Regions from separate parts of the Desulfobulbus oralis genome, predicted to be linked through region 1. Evidence: riboswitches for the same ligand, from Rfam matches in the RefSeq annotation. Region 1 holds a riboswitch; each other region holds the start of a gene.
The links. A riboswitch is a leader RNA that binds a small molecule or an ion and turns the genes downstream of it on or off. The one in region 1 is predicted to bind cobalamin.

Region 1 (2,196 bases):
GCCGCGGGGTGTGGAAATGGTGTGCGAGATCGAAAACCGGCGGGGCAGCCTGCGGGAGATCATCGGCCAGATTCGGGATACCGGCGTGCGCATTGCCACCGTGCAATCGACCCTGTCGGAGGACGACAAAACGCGCGAAGTCCTGATCTGCTTCTGGTCGGACGACGAGGCGGAGGAAAGCAGGGCCCTGGAAAGCCTGCGAGAGCTGCCCTGCGTGCGCTATTGGAACCGCGGGGGCGAGGTCTATCTGCGCGACCAGCCTGACTTCGCCAAATAGCGAAGCGCTGGCATGGCCGGAGCGATGTCAACCGGCCATGCCGTCTTTATTATGCCCTGGCTGGAAGATCTGGCCGGGGCTTTTTGCTTTCCGCTTTTCGCCATGACCTCTGCCGGCAGCGGAGAGCTGCACGCACGCGGAGAGCCTCAGTTTTTCTGCACCTTTGGCGCGCATGGCCCCTTGTTCATCATCCGGTCAGGGGTGTTTCCTGCCAGATAAAAAGGCATTGACGCGATATATAGTACCGTGGTATCTAGTCTCCACTATATATGGAGATCTACCGCATCTAGGCACGGTGCCCGCAAGGGCCTGAAAGGGAAGAGGGGTGAGGCCGGCCATCAGGCTATGCCCCCGCGGACCCGCCGCTGTGAGCGAGGACAAAGGGCTGCCACGTCACTGATCATGCGATCGGGAAGACTGCCCGGAGGACGATTCGCGAGCCAGAAGACCTGCCGCTGCCTGACGTCGCAGACCAACCCCTCGGGAACTGGGGGTGTGGGACTCAGCAAACAGAGTGCAAAAAACATTCGCCTGCCCTGCTGGCGCCTGCTTTTTTTCTGCATCCGCACTCTGTGCTGCCACCTCGCTCCTTTTGCCCGCATCCCTACAAAAGGAGCCCTGCCATGCAGCCATTTTCAGCCGTCTTTTCCGCGGGGGACACGCAGCCGCCCGTTCCCGACCAGGTCATCCGCCGGACCGGTGCGGTCGTCCCTTTTGACGAAGGCAAGATCCAGAAGGCCCTGCTCAGGGCCGGCCGTGCCACCGGTGAATTCGATGCCGAGGAGGCCTGGCTCCTGACCTGGCAGGTGCTCAAGGTGCTGCGGCACCGCTTCACCGGCGCCAGCCCGCATGTCGAGCAGATCCAGGACATTGTCGAGCAGACCCTGATTGCCGCCAACCATTTCGCCACGATGCGCGCCTACGCGGTCTACCGTGAGCAGCGCAGCAAGCTGCGGCAGGACAGGAAAACCGTGGTGGATGTCTCCGCCTCGATCAACGAGTACCTCGACCAGTCCGACTGGCGGGTCAATGCCAATGCCAATCAGGGCTACTCCCTGGGCGGCCTGATTCTCAACGTCTCCGGCAAGGTGACGGCCAACTACTGGCTCAACCACGTCTATCCCCCGGAAATCGGCGCAGCCCACCGCGACGGCAGTCTGCATCTCCACGATCTGGATATGCTTTCCGGCTACTGCGCCGGCTGGTCTCTGCGCATGCTCCTGAGCGAAGGCTTCAACGGCGTGCCCGGCAAGATCGAGGCCTCTCCACCCAAACACATGTCGAGCGCGGTCGGGCAGATCGTCAACTTTCTCGGCACCCTGCAGAACGAGTGGGCCGGGGCTCAGGCCTTCAGCTCCTTCGACACCTATATGGCGCCCTTCGTGCGCAAGGACAGGCTCTCTTTCGAGGAGGTCCGGCAGAACATCCAGGAGCTGATCTTCAACCTGAACGTGCCCTCGCGCTGGGGCACGCAAACCCCCTTCACCAATCTGACCTTCGACTGGACCTGCCCGGATGACCTGAAGCCCCAGATCCCGGTGATCGGCGGCAGGGAGATGCCCTTCAGCTACGGCGAGCTGCAGGAGGAAATGGACCTGATCAACCGGGCCTATATCGAGGTCATGACCACGGGCGATGCCAGGGGACGGGTCTTCACCTTCCCGATCCCGACCTATAACATCACCCCCGACTTCCCCTGGGAAAGCGAAAATGCCGAGCGCCTCTTCGCCATGACCGCAAAATACGGCCTGCCCTATTTCCAGAACTTCATCAACTCGGAACTCAGTCCCAACATGGTGCGCTCCATGTGCTGCCGTCTGCAGCTCGACCTTAGGGAACTGCTCAAGCGGGGCAATGGCCTCTTCGGTTCGGCCGAACAGACCGGGTCCATAGGCGTGGTGACCATCAACTGCGCCCGG
Region 2 (2,196 bases), 640 kb from region 1:
GCGGCCGAAGCGGGTGAAATCGTGCTGCCGAGCGGGCACCTCACGGTGGAACAGCTCGGCGCCATGCTGAACACCCTCCCGCTGGAAATCACCTTCGTGGACGCGAACGACATCAACCGCTACTTCAACGAGGGTGAAAAGTTCTTCAAAAGGCCGCTGGCAGCCTTGGACCGGGAAGTCTATCTCTGCCACCCGCCCAAAATCGAGGCCATGGTGCGCCGGCTCATCGCAGATTTCAAAAGCGGCGCCCGCGACACCATGGACGTGTGGATGGAGAAACAGGGCCATTCCTTCCTCGTGCGCTACATGGCGGTGCGCGACCGGAAGGGCCGGTTCATCGGCACCATGGAGTGCGTGCAGCAGATGGATGCGATCAAAAAGCACTTCGTCAAGGGATGATGGACAGCCAGGGCGGCCGTGCGGGCTGCCCCCGGTTCGCAGGGCCGGAAAACCGGGGAGTCCAGATGCTTTTGTTTTTCGGGTCTGCGCCGTAGTTGCATTTCCCGGTTCCATGCCTGTCCTTTCTTGACAGCCTGGAGGAAAACGGGTATGGGGGAATCAACAGGTCGTGATGACGACCCAATGTTTCAGGTGGCCCGTTTCCGCCGGCGCGGACGGGCTGAAAATGGGAACCCGGTGCAAATCCGGGACGGGCCCGCCGCTGTAACCGGGGACGAACATTACAAAAGTCACTGTTGGCCAGATTGATCGGGAGCAACGGGAAGACGTAATGGGAGGATGAGCCGGGAGTCAGAAGACCTGCCTGAAAACAGCACACGCGCCTCCGCGGACAAGAGGCTGCGCGCTTCATTCGAGGAGAAAAGGGCATCCCGGATCGTGCAGACGGTCCGGGTTTTTTTGTCCCTTTTTCCGCGGGTGGCAGTCTCCGAATCGGCCGCTGCAAAGATAGAGAGCCCAACAGCCTGTTCTGTCATGGAATCCATCTCTCTTCGCCGCTATCTGCGTCTTGCCATCCCCTTTATGCTGGCCACCATGACCCAGCCCCTTCTGGGCGCGGTGGACACCGCGGTTGTCGGCCGTCTGGACAGTCCGGTCTTTATCGGCGGCGTAGCGGTCGGCACGGTCATCTTCAACACCATCTACTGGCTTTTCGGCTTTCTCCGGGTCGCGACCTCCGGCTTTTCCGCCCAGAGCCTGGGGCAAAACAGGCCGGAAGACATGGTCTGCTCCTGGCTCCGGCCGCTCTGCATCGCCACGCTGATCGGCCTCACGCTGACCATCTGCCAACTGCCCCTGCACCGGGGCGCAATGGCCATCTACCATGCCGAGCCCGATGTGGCCCGCTGCGCCAGCCAGTACTTTCATATCCTGATCTGGGGCGCCCCCCTGGTGCTGATCCATTATGTCAATCTCGGCTGGCTCATGGGCCGCGGCCTTGTGCGACATGTCCTGGTGCTGCAGATCGGGGCCAATATCCTCAACATTCTTCTGGACCTGCTCTTTGTGCTGGGCCTCCACCTGGCCGTGTCCGGCGTGGCGGCGGCAACCCTGATCGCCCAGATCTTCTCCTTCCTGCTGGGTTGCCATTTTGTACTGAGGCAGATTCCCCGCTCCATGATTGCCCAACACGCCCACAGGATCGGGGATCCTGCCGGGCTCAAAAAAATACTCGCGGTCAACGGCGACTTCTTTATCCGCACCCTCTGCCTGATGACCATGACCAACATCTTTGTCGCCCGGGGCGCGGGCATGGGCTCGGATGTGCTGGCCGCCAACGCCATTCTCTTCCAGTTGCAGTATCTGATGGCCTCGCTCTTCGACGGCCTGGCCAATGCCGCTTCGGTCTTTGCCGGCAGATCTGTGGGCAGCCGGAACCGGGCGGCCTTTTTCGAGAGCAGGAACGTGGCGGCGCGGAGCATGTGCTGGCTGGGCGCGGCGCTGGCGCTGCTCTTGCTGCTTGGCCCCAACCTGATCCTGCGCTGCTTCACCGATCTGGAACAGGTGCTGGGCCTGTGCCGCCAATACATGTTCTATCTGATCCTCTATGTGCCGGCCATGGCTCCCGGTCTGGTCTGGTACGGCCTGTTCTCCGGCGCCACCTGCACGGCGCCCATCCGCAATTCAACGATCGCGGCGCTTTTGATCTTTCTCGTTCTGGTCTTTACGCTCATTCCGCTGCTGCACAATCACGGCCTGTGGATTGCCTTCATTGCCTTCTGCATCGCCCGCTCAGTC
Region 3 (2,196 bases), 880 kb from region 1:
TGGCGATTTCCATAAAGAGGTCGGAGCCAATCGCAAACTCGAAGTTGATGTGGCGGGCCGCGGTTTCAGCCGCAATGCCGCGCTTGTCCAGCTCGCGCAGATATTCGGCGCCGGTGGCGAGAGCGCTGGCGATGTCCTGCACCGCACTGCCCCCGCTCTCCTGATAGGCGCTGGCGTCAACGGCGATGGTCCGCAGATTGGGCGCTGTGGCCGCCGCCCAGCGGGTCAGAGCCGCCATGTGGGCATAGGCCCTTTCCAGGGACAGCGGCAGGGTACCGGTGCGGGCCAGCGTGCCCAGGGGGTCGGCCGAAATGCTGCCGCGCAGTTTGGCCGTGTCCTGCCCGGCCGCCTGGATCCGCGCCGCCAGGAGGGCCGTGGCGGCCAGGCCGGATGGGCCGGTGGCCAGACGGCATTCCTGCGCGGTCAGATCAATATCCCTGAAGGCCAGCTCCGCATCCGCAAGGGTGTTCAGGGACAACCCATCCCTGCCCGCTGTTTCCGCGGTCGCATTATCGGCATCGAAGCCGTTCTGGGTGGCTTCGTCCAGGACAATGTTCAGACTGGTCTGTCCCTTTTGCAGGGCGTGCTTCGCGGTTTTGTTCCATTCGGCGGGATCCGCGCTGCGCAGTTCCTGCGACACCTGCCATGGCATGCTAACCGCACCGGAAGCCCTGATGCCGCGGACAAAGGGCGCTTCGCCGGGCTGGCTGTCCACATAGGCCAGACCTTCCAGGTCTTCCTGCAGGTAAAGAGGCTGAATATCGATGCCTTCGTACGTTTTTTTGATCAGCTTTTCAAAGGGCTTGCCCTTCAGATCGGCTTCCACCTTGGCCCGCCACTCTTCCTTGGTGACCGGTGGGAAATCCTTGAGGATATCCAGTGTCGATCCCATTGCTACCTCCTGTTTGTGATGTGGCGCTTGCCCCGTCCGGGACGTCGCACGAGTGTCTGTATCGCCTGCGAAAACGCATGTCGATCAACAAACGGAAACACGGGCCGTCTGAACTGATCTCAAAAAACGGCAGGTCTTCTGGCTTCCGGATCATCCTTCGCGCCGAACCTTCCCGGCCACCGGATTGGTGGTCAGTGGCACAAAAGAGCGCTTTGTCCCCGGATACAGCGGCCGGACCGCAACGGATTTGCACCGTTTTCCCTTTTCACCGCCGGTCAGCTCACAGCCGGCGACACCGCTTTTTGCATTTTTTGGAGCCAGCCGTGCGGCCGGCCGTTTGTGCCTCCTTGAAGTGAGATGGTCGGATGTGCCGTCAACAAAGGCCGGAACAAAAAGATCCGGGGTTGTTTCGATTTGGCGGCTCCTTTCTGGAATCGGGCTCAACGATAGCGTGTCGGCCCGGATTGCTGCATCGGAACCTGCCGCCCCGCCACCCGCACAGGATACGACCGGAAACGGGCGCCGGAAAAGAAGAAGCTGAACATTAGCAAGCCATAATTCGGATAAAACAGCAAGCCAAAAGGTGCGGGCCCGGCAAGAGGCTGAAACGGTATGCCTGAAACAGTGCGGCGCGGACTTGAAATGGCTCTTCCCTGTGCTGAATGAGAAAGGCCGTAGTGCCATGGCAGCCCGTTGAAAGAGTCGCAGCAATACGTATTGCGAGGAAAAAACTGTGTCAGGCAGAGGAGCAACTCACTGATTCTTTGCTACTTGGAATTTGAAACTCCTGTAGCCTGGAACCAAAAACATGGTTTTTCAACGGGCTGCTAAAAGGCAACAATGCCGCTTTTACCGTGCTGTGTCGTCTTTTCCCAGACGCACATAGGCCATGACAAAGAGCAGGGCCCAAAGGAAATCAAAAACGGCAAAGGGTTTCCACATGCCGGGGTGAATTCAAATTGCAAATGCACCGGTGAGGGCCTGGTTAAAAACCTCAGCGGGAGTCTGGTAGTGTAAACATTTGCGCGGCCGGTTATTCAACCGTTCTGCGACGTTGCGGAGTATTTCTTCCGTGATCTTGTCTTCGACGATATGACGGTTGCTGTCGGATGGGGCTGCGCAGCTTCGGCTGGGATGCTCTTGGTCGTCTGAAAACAGTCCGGCGGAACGGTCAGGAGCTAGCCGGCTACGGCTATGACAGCCAGAACCGTCGTGTTCGGAAGACCGTGGGTGCGAAGACCACGTACTATCTGTATGATCTGGAGAGCCGTCTGCTTGCGGAGATTGCCGGGAACGGCAGGGTA

Region 2: linked by a shared signal. The riboswitch ahead of CAY53_RS05780 (MATE family efflux transporter) and the one ahead of CAY53_RS08620 (ribonucleoside triphosphate reductase) in region 1 are both predicted to bind cobalamin.
Region 3: linked by a shared signal. The riboswitch ahead of CAY53_RS04730 (methylmalonyl-CoA mutase family protein) and the one ahead of CAY53_RS08620 (ribonucleoside triphosphate reductase) in region 1 are both predicted to bind cobalamin.

What each region holds. Positions count from the first base shown of each region.
Region 1 is NZ_CP021255.1:1,943,297-1,945,492, reverse strand. It holds gene CAY53_RS08630 (CBS domain-containing protein) at 1-277, shown strand, start outside; cobalamin riboswitch at 554-748, shown strand; gene CAY53_RS08620 (ribonucleoside triphosphate reductase) at 901-2,196, shown strand, end outside.
Region 2 is NZ_CP021255.1:1,299,947-1,302,142, reverse strand. It holds gene CAY53_RS05785 (DUF438 domain-containing protein) at 1-399, shown strand, start outside; cobalamin riboswitch at 573-781, shown strand; gene CAY53_RS05780 (MATE family efflux transporter) at 934-2,196, shown strand, end outside.
Region 3 is NZ_CP021255.1:1,068,134-1,070,329, forward strand. It holds gene CAY53_RS04730 (methylmalonyl-CoA mutase family protein) at 1-892, opposite strand, end outside; cobalamin riboswitch at 1,004-1,207, opposite strand; partial or broken gene CAY53_RS14075 (IS30 family transposase) at 1,847-1,966, opposite strand; gene CAY53_RS13725 (RHS repeat-associated core domain-containing protein) at 2,002-2,196, shown strand, end outside.